Regions from separate parts of the Pararhizobium sp. genome, predicted to be linked through region 1. Evidence: predicted binding sites of a transcription regulator. Region 1 holds the regulator's gene; the other holds the start of a gene.
What was found. Region 1 encodes LexA, which represses DNA repair genes until DNA is damaged. Its sites were predicted from a motif close to TGTTCNNNNTGTGTTCNG; they were not measured.
Positions count from the first base shown of each region.

Region 2: a site for LexA is predicted at 2,669-2,686, ahead of ACQY8Q_RS25375 (ATP-dependent helicase). Genes of this name have one in related genera too.

Region 1 covers NZ_CBDIHY010000003.1:3,556,796-3,560,659, forward strand. The annotation lists gene ACQY8Q_RS23040 (hypothetical protein) at 1-23, shown strand, start outside; tRNA gene ACQY8Q_RS23045 (tRNA-Cys) at 267-340, opposite strand; gene lexA (transcriptional repressor LexA) at 636-1,346, opposite strand; gene ACQY8Q_RS23055 (hypothetical protein) at 1,599-1,931, shown strand; gene ACQY8Q_RS23060 (hypothetical protein) at 2,032-2,310, opposite strand; tRNA gene ACQY8Q_RS23065 (tRNA-Asn) at 2,532-2,606, shown strand; gene ACQY8Q_RS23070 (SDR family oxidoreductase) at 2,667-3,581, opposite strand; gene ACQY8Q_RS23075 (TetR family transcriptional regulator) at 3,672-3,864, shown strand, end outside.
Region 2 covers NZ_CBDIHY010000003.1:4,029,027-4,032,890, forward strand. The annotation lists gene ACQY8Q_RS25360 (efflux RND transporter permease subunit) at 1-772, opposite strand, end outside; gene ACQY8Q_RS25365 (efflux RND transporter periplasmic adaptor subunit) at 769-2,004, opposite strand; gene ACQY8Q_RS25370 (carboxymuconolactone decarboxylase family protein) at 2,214-2,624, shown strand; gene ACQY8Q_RS25375 (ATP-dependent helicase) at 2,728-3,864, shown strand, end outside.

The DNA of each region.
Region 1 (3,864 bases):
GCGCCTGCTTCTACTATCACTGAGCAAAAATCCCCCCCTTTTCCGTGACAAGCAGGCCGGGACTGCGGATGCAGAACGTCCATCGACCACTGCCGCCTGCCTTTGTCTTCCCGGTCAGGAGTGACGGGAAAGCCGAAACCGTTTGATCGGTCCTGTCTAAAAATTCTTCCCGGGCAGATACTGTCACGCCGTGCAAGACCGTTGGGTCAAAGCAAGCAACGGCAGTGTCTTGTCCTGAACTAATTTTCGTTCCGCGTGGGAAAATTTGGAGGCCTCGCCCGGAATTGAACCGGGGTGCAAGGATTTGCAGTCCTCTGCGTCACCACTCCGCCACGAGGCCTCACGAGTTCAAATAATCGAACTGTGGCGGCGGTTTAGAATGATCCTAGACAAACCGCAAGAGGATATTTCCGAAAAACGTCCTTGGTCATTGGATCACAGGCAAGTTTCAGTGCTTCCAGTCCGCTCACAAAACCGCAGCGACCGTCATATTCCAATATGAGCCATTCAGCGTGAGCGCCGGCCTGCCCGGCGGCACACGACAATATCGTGCCGCGCGGTGTGATGCGGTCGCATCCTCAGACCAGGCGACCATATTTCACCCGCAAGCAGGCCGGAAACGCAATGCTTTCAGATCAATGATAGCGCCGGATCAGTCCGACGAGTTTGCCCTGTATCTTGACCCGGTCAGGTCCAAAAATCCGTGTCTCGTAGGCTGGGTTGGCGGCTTCCAGTGCGATCGAGGCACCTTTGCGGCGAAACCGTTTCAGCGTTGCTTCCTCATCATCAACCAGCGCGACGATGATTTCGCCGGGGCTGGCACTGTTGGTGTTGCGGATGATGACCGTGTCGCCATCGAGAATACCCGCCTCGATCATCGAATCGCCGCGCACTTCAAGCGCATAGTGCTCGCCCGGCCCGACCATCTCGATAGGCACGGAAATATCATGAGTGTTATTCTGGATTGCCGAGATTGGAACACCGGCGGCAATCCTGCCCATGACCGGTATCGAAACGGTGTCGCTGTTTGCAGCGGTCTTGGCGGGTGCGGGAGGTGCCGGTTGCGCGCCAAGACTGCCCTGAATGACGCTGGGCGAAAAGCCGCGCTTGGGCTGGAGGCTCATCGAATAGGCCTCCGGCAACTTGATCACTTCCAATGCCCGCGCACGATTTGGCAGCCGGCGGATAAAGCCCCGCTCCTCAAGCGCTGTGATCAACCGGTGAATGCCGGACTTCGAGGCCAGATCCAGTGCATCCTTCATCTCGTCGAACGATGGCGGTACGCCCGATTCCTTCATTCTTTCGTGAATGAACAGAAGCAGTTCCTGTTGCTTGCGGGTCAGCATGAACGATCACTCCAGAATCGAGAAACAAATCAAGAACGAACACTATCTGTTCCATATGTGTTCCGCAAGTCCCTAAAATTCAGCCAGTGTTTTCAAGGCAATCAAACATTTTCACCGAACGGTGAGCGTATGAGCATCTGGCCTCGATCGCGGCCTGTGGCCTGGCGGAACCTTTGCGCGGCCGGAGCCGTTCCCGATTCTTAGAACTGTGCAACGGACGGCATAATCCAAACACCGTCCAAGGAGGCTTTGATGGCGAAATATATTGATGAGCGCGGCGACCGCGTTTCCGATGCCGACACGACGAAAACGGTGGAGTTGAGTGGTGTGCAGTCCCGCCAAGGCTTTCTGGGCCGTCCGGTGCTGATGGTGCTGGTCGGCGGTCTGGTCCTCGCTGCGCTGGCTTGGGCCGGCGTCGAAATGTATGGTGAGAGCACCGACAATGATGCGGCAACGAAAATCGAGGAAAAGTCCTCTGGCCCTAACAGCGATGCGATGTCGAAGCAGGAAGCTCCAGGCGACTTGCCAGCGCAACCGGTGCCTGCGGACAAGGACCCGACGCCACAGACAGGCTCAGGCGGATAGAGGGTTCGAATCCTTTTTTTCCGACGTCAGCTCTCTCGAATCGGGAGAGGCTTTTTGGACACAGAGGTTGTTGACGGACGAAAAGATAAATCTGTGTGTTCTAATTGGACGTCTGCCACTTACGGGCCCACCATACGTGAAGCCGGCGGCGGCGGCGGCGCACGAAGGCAAGGTCGTGCGACAGCACGATGAGGCCGAGCGGTACCATCCAGAAACCGAGAATCGGCAGGAACCCCAAAATACCGCCGAAAATCAGCCCGCAACCAATGGTGATGCGCAAAAGGCGCGATTGCGGCAGCCGCATGCGCCATGTGCCAATGACGAGTTCATGCGTGCGGGCATCAATTCCGAATTTTTTGGTTTTCCGCTGTTCTGCCATCAATTCTCCACCAACCAAATCTCTGCCGTCCGCCAATGCCTGCGATTGTCGTCTTCGTGCGGGCTGATGCCCCACAAATCAACAGCATGCCTCAACCTCTCACATGGGGAGTTGTCCACAATCAGACAAGATTGTGCGTTTTTTTTGAAAAATCGCTTGGCAAATCGGAAAAGCATTTGTATTAGCAGCCTCACTTCTGCAGCACACACCGCCGCAGATTATCCCTGGTAGCTCAGCGGTAGAGCATTCGACTGTTAATCGACAGGTCGCCGGTTCGAATCCGGCCCGGGGAGCCAGTTTCCAAAGGCCTTGCTGAAAAGCAAGGCCTTTTTGGTATCAGGCCCGTTTCACCTCCCCTACCGATAACCGCTGGCATCTGCCGGTCTGCCTGCATCCTGTACCTCGGTTATATAGCGCCAGCAGTCAGGCCGGGATCCGTCGAGGTCCGTAAAGCCGTAGAGTTTGGCCAGATCGCCGCTGGATGTCGACTGGCCGTTAAAGCGGCTCCGCTCCGGGTCTGCGGCAAGGGCCGCAACGGCGCGGCCGGTAAAGCGCGGGGTTTCGGAAATCACGAAATGCGGCTCGGCTTTCGTTGCCTCCATCCAGTTTTCCTCGCGCACGCCAAAGATATCGAGCATCATTTCGGAGCGCATCCAGCCGGGCGAGATGGCAACAGAAGTGGCTGCATGCGGTGCGAGGTCCTGTGCGTGCGCCCAGGCCATGCGGGTAACGCTGGTCTTGGCGAGATCGTAGAACGGGCTAAGCCGGTAATGGGTGGCATTATACTCTGCAGTACCATCGGTCATCTCCACCAGCAGGCCGCCGGGCTTCTCGATCATCAACGGCAACGCGTAATGGGCGGTGATCAGATGGGTATCGATCGCCAGCCGCAAAAGCTTCAGGCCATTGTCGAGCGCGTGTTCCCAGACAGGCTTGTTCCATTCGGTCAAATACTCGCCGCCCCAGATATCGTTGACGAGAATATCGAGGCGTGATTCGTCACGACGGATGCGGACGACCAGTGCCTCGACGTCCGCGTGGACAAGATGATCCACCCGCACGGCAATGCCTTTGCCGCCGGCCTTGGTCACCAGCTCCGCCGTCTCTTCGATCGTTTCCGGGCGGCCATAGTCCGATTGCTGGGTTCGTGTCGTGCGCCCGGTCACGTAGACGGTTGCACCGGCAGCCCCCAATTCTATGGCGATGCCGCGACCCGCACCGCGCGTCCCCCCGGCCACAAGTGCGATTTTCCCCTGCAGGTCAGGTGTCATGTCCTTGTTCTCCTTTGACATCGGAATCAAAACAGCATTGATAATAAACGAACGTTCGTTCATAAATAAAATGAATACAAGGGGAAATTGATGCCGCGTCCACGTTCGCTGTCCGACCAGCACCTTCTTGATCTGGTGTTGACGCTGATCCATGCCGAGGGGCCGGAGGCAGCGACGTTTTCGGCTGTCTCCAAGGCCAGTGGCTTGTCCGGTTCGACCTTGGTGCAGCGATTTTCGACCAAGGCGGCGATGCTGCGTCAGGCTTTGCTGCACGCCTGGGACC
Region 2 (3,864 bases), 470 kb from region 1:
GGATAAGGTTTTCAAACTGTTCCGGCGTCTGCAGGTCGGCGGTGGCACGCACCGAAATGTCTTGGTTGGCACTGGTGAGCGACCCCGCCGGCACATCGAGCGATGCGCTGGCAAGGCCTGAGCGCAGATTGGCGACCGTCAGGCCACGGCTGGCCAACTTCGACTGGTTGATGTCGATGCGGAAAATCTTTTCCTGATCGCCGTTGATTTGCACGTCGGCGACACCCTCGACGGCGGCCAGACGGTCGGTGATCTCGTTTTCGGCCAGAAGCGTCAGGTCTTCCATCGACAACGTGTCCGACGTCAATGCCAGGCGCATGATCGGCTGGCTGTCGGCATCGGCCTTGACGATGCGCGGCTCGTCGGCGTCCTCCGGCAACTGGTTGCTCACCCGGCCGAGCGCATCGCGGATATCGTTGGAAGCCTGACCGATATCGGTCGTATCGGAAAACTGCAGCGTCACGCGGCTCTGGGCATATTGCGAGGTCGAGGAAATGTCCTTGATACCCTGCACGCGCGAGACGGCGCCCTCGATCACCGAGGTCAGTTCGCGGTCCACCGTTTCCGGCGAAGCACCGTCAAACTGGGTGTTGACCGAGACCACCGGCTGATCCACCTGCGGCAATTCGCGTATCTCGATACCGTTCAGCGCGGCAAGACCCGCGACGATGATCAGCGTATTGACGACAAGCGCAAAGATCGGCCGGCGGATGAAAAGTGCGGTAAAACCGGCGGTGCGGCCGACACCATGATGCCCGGAACCGCCGCTCATTTCGCCGCCTCCGCTTCGGAAACCTTCTGTTCCTGATCGGCCTGCTGCGGCTTTTTCTTTTCTTTGCCCGTTTCTCCAGCAAGGCGGACGGCCCCGCCATCACGCAGCCGCTGCACGCCCTCGATTACCACGGCATCGCCCTTGGCGAGCTTTGCGTCGACCAGCACCTTGTCTGAATTGCGCTGGATGATCTTGACCGGAACCCGTTGTGACTTCTCATTTTCAACACGCCAGACGAACGAGCCGTCGGCGCTCCACTGGATCGCCAGCGGGTTCACCGTCGGATAGGTGTCACCGGGGAAGCGCACGGAAACGGAAAACGACATGCCGGCCCGCAGGGTATCGTCTGGATTGTCGATCCGCGCTCGGACCCGCAGCGTCCGGCTGGCCTGGTCCACACGGTTGTCGATGGCATCGATGACGCCGGAAAGCTCCGAAGTCGGCAGCGCGATGGCGGTGGCTGAAATATCCTGACCGACCGAAACCTTGGTGGAAAACCGCTCCGGCACCCAGAAATCGACAAGAATCTGCGAGCGATCGTCAACCACGGCGATTGGCGTCGAAGTGGTGACGTAGTCCCCCGGATGGGCGGTGATGATGCCGACAATACCGCCGGATGGAGCGGCGATATCACGGCGTTTCAGGTCCAGTTCCGCCGTCTGCAGCGCCAGCTCGGCGGCCTGCATGGCAAATTCGGCTTCCCGCAGGATGGCGACCGAGACGGCATTGCCGAGCTTGCGATTGCGCTCGACTTTTTCGCGGGCACTGTCGAGAGCGACCTTGGCCTGTGCAGCAGCAATCTTCTGCTCGTCGCTGTCGAGCTTGGCGATGACCTGCCCCTTCTCGATGCGGTCGCCGGATTTCACCAGAATTTCCGTCAGATTACCGGTCGCAAGCGGCGTGACGCTGACCGACAGGATGGCTTCGCCGGTACCGATGGCATTCAGCCGGTCGTTGACAACAGCGGTGTCAGCTGGCTGCGTGACGACAAGCGGCGCACCGCCACCTTGGCCACGTCCGCCTTGGGTTTGGGCGCCCTGGGTCTGGCCGCCCTGCCCTTGTGCTTCACCCTGCTTGGCGGCATCCGCCGGTTTTGAGGCAAAGGCCAGCAGCTGCTCCGGTACACCGACTTTGGCCAGCACCGCACTGGCACCCGGCACGAAGCGAACCCAGACACCAAGGCCGACGGCAAGAATGACCAGGCAGATCAAAAGCTGCTTCCAAAGCCGCATGCAAAACTCCAATTGAATCAGCGGGTTTCGGCCACTCTGGCGCGCGAACCCCGTTATTGCGGCAACTATCCCTTTTTGCTGCACTGCAGGCAATGCTAGAATGCCTTCATTACGCAATTGTAACAAAAGCCCTTTTGGGTCCCGCGAGCCCCTCCCGGCGCTCGACAAGATGCTGTGCTGCCCATAGCTTCAGCGGATCGGAGGACCCCATGAGCACTATCGCAAAACACCCGGACCCGGAAAGCAATCCCCGCGTCAAAGCCGTCTTCGACGACATCCGCGCGACGCGCAAATCCGACTTCATCAACAATATGTGGCACTATCTCGCCTTTGATGCCGATCTGCTCGAAACGACCTGGGCCGAGGTCAAAGCGGTGATGGCGACGCCGTCGGCGCTCGATCCGCTCGTCAAGGAAATGCTGTATATCGCCGTTTCCGTTACCAACGGCTGCGGCTATTGTGCGCATTCGCATACGGCAGCCGCCAAAGCCAAGGGCATGACGGCTGAACAGCATGCCGACCTGCTGCGCGTCATCGCGCTTGCCGCCAAGACCAACCAGCTGGCGACAGCCCTGCAGCTTCCCGTCGATCCAGTCTTCGATGCCGATCATCGGCCCTGATCGGGGCTAAAAAGCGGTTGTCTCCACAAGCAAGCTGGACATTCTGGAATAAAAGCAGAACGGAATTCTGGCCTTTCGGCTCCGAATCACTACATTGAGCCGCATGAGCAATGGTTTTGACGATATTCCGTTCTTCGATGAGGAACCGGCACCGCGCCCGCAGCGTGGTCTGAGCCCGCAGCCGGCACCGCCTGCGCCCACCGGCGGCATCGCTGCGCGCGCCATGGCAGCCCGCGACCAGCACCGTATTCCCGACTATCTCTCCGGCCTCAACCCGGAGCAGCGCGAAGCCGTGGAAGCGCTCGATGGCCCGGTTCTGGTGCTCGCCGGCGCCGGTACCGGCAAGACCCGCGTGCTCACCACCCGCATCGCCCATATCCTGGCGTCAGGCCGCGCCTTTCCTTCGCAGATACTCGCCGTGACCTTTACCAATAAGGCGGCCCGCGAGATGAAGGAGCGCGTCGGTGTTCTCGTCGGCGGCGCCGTCGAAGGCATGCCATGGATGGGCACATTCCACTCGATCGGCGTCAAGCTCCTGCGCCGCCATGCCGAACTGGTCGGGTTGAAATCCTCCTTCACCATTCTCGACACCGACGACGTGGTGCGCCTCGTCAAGCAGCTGATCCAGGCCGATGGCATCGACGACAAGCGCTGGCCGGCCAAGCAGTTCGCCCAGATGATCGACGGCTGGAAGAACAAGGGCCTTGGCCCCGCCGAAATTCCCGAGGGTGACGCCCGTGCCTTTGCCAATGGCAAGGGCCGCGAACTCTATGCCGCCTATCAGGCCCGGCTGATGACGCTGAATGCCTGCGATTTTGGCGATCTGCTCTTGCACCCGATCCGCATGTTTCGCGTCAATCCGGATGTCCTGCGCGAATACCACGACAAATTCCGCTTCATCCTCGTCGACGAATACCAGGACACCAACACCGCTCAGTACATGTGGTTGCGCCTGCTTGCCCAGCGGCCGAAGGGCGTGCTGCAGAATGTCTGCTGCGTCGGCGACGACGACCAGTCGATCTACGGCTGGCGCGGCGCCGAGGTCGACAACATCCTGCGCTTCGAGAAGGATTTTCCCGGCGCCAAGGTGATCAAGCTCGAACGCAACTACCGCTCCACCGAGCATATCCTTGGTGCTGCCGGCCATCTCATCGCCCATAACGAGGGCCGTCTCGGCAAGACGCTGTTCACCGACCGCGTCGATCCCAACGACGACAAGGTGCAGGTGCACGCCGCCTGG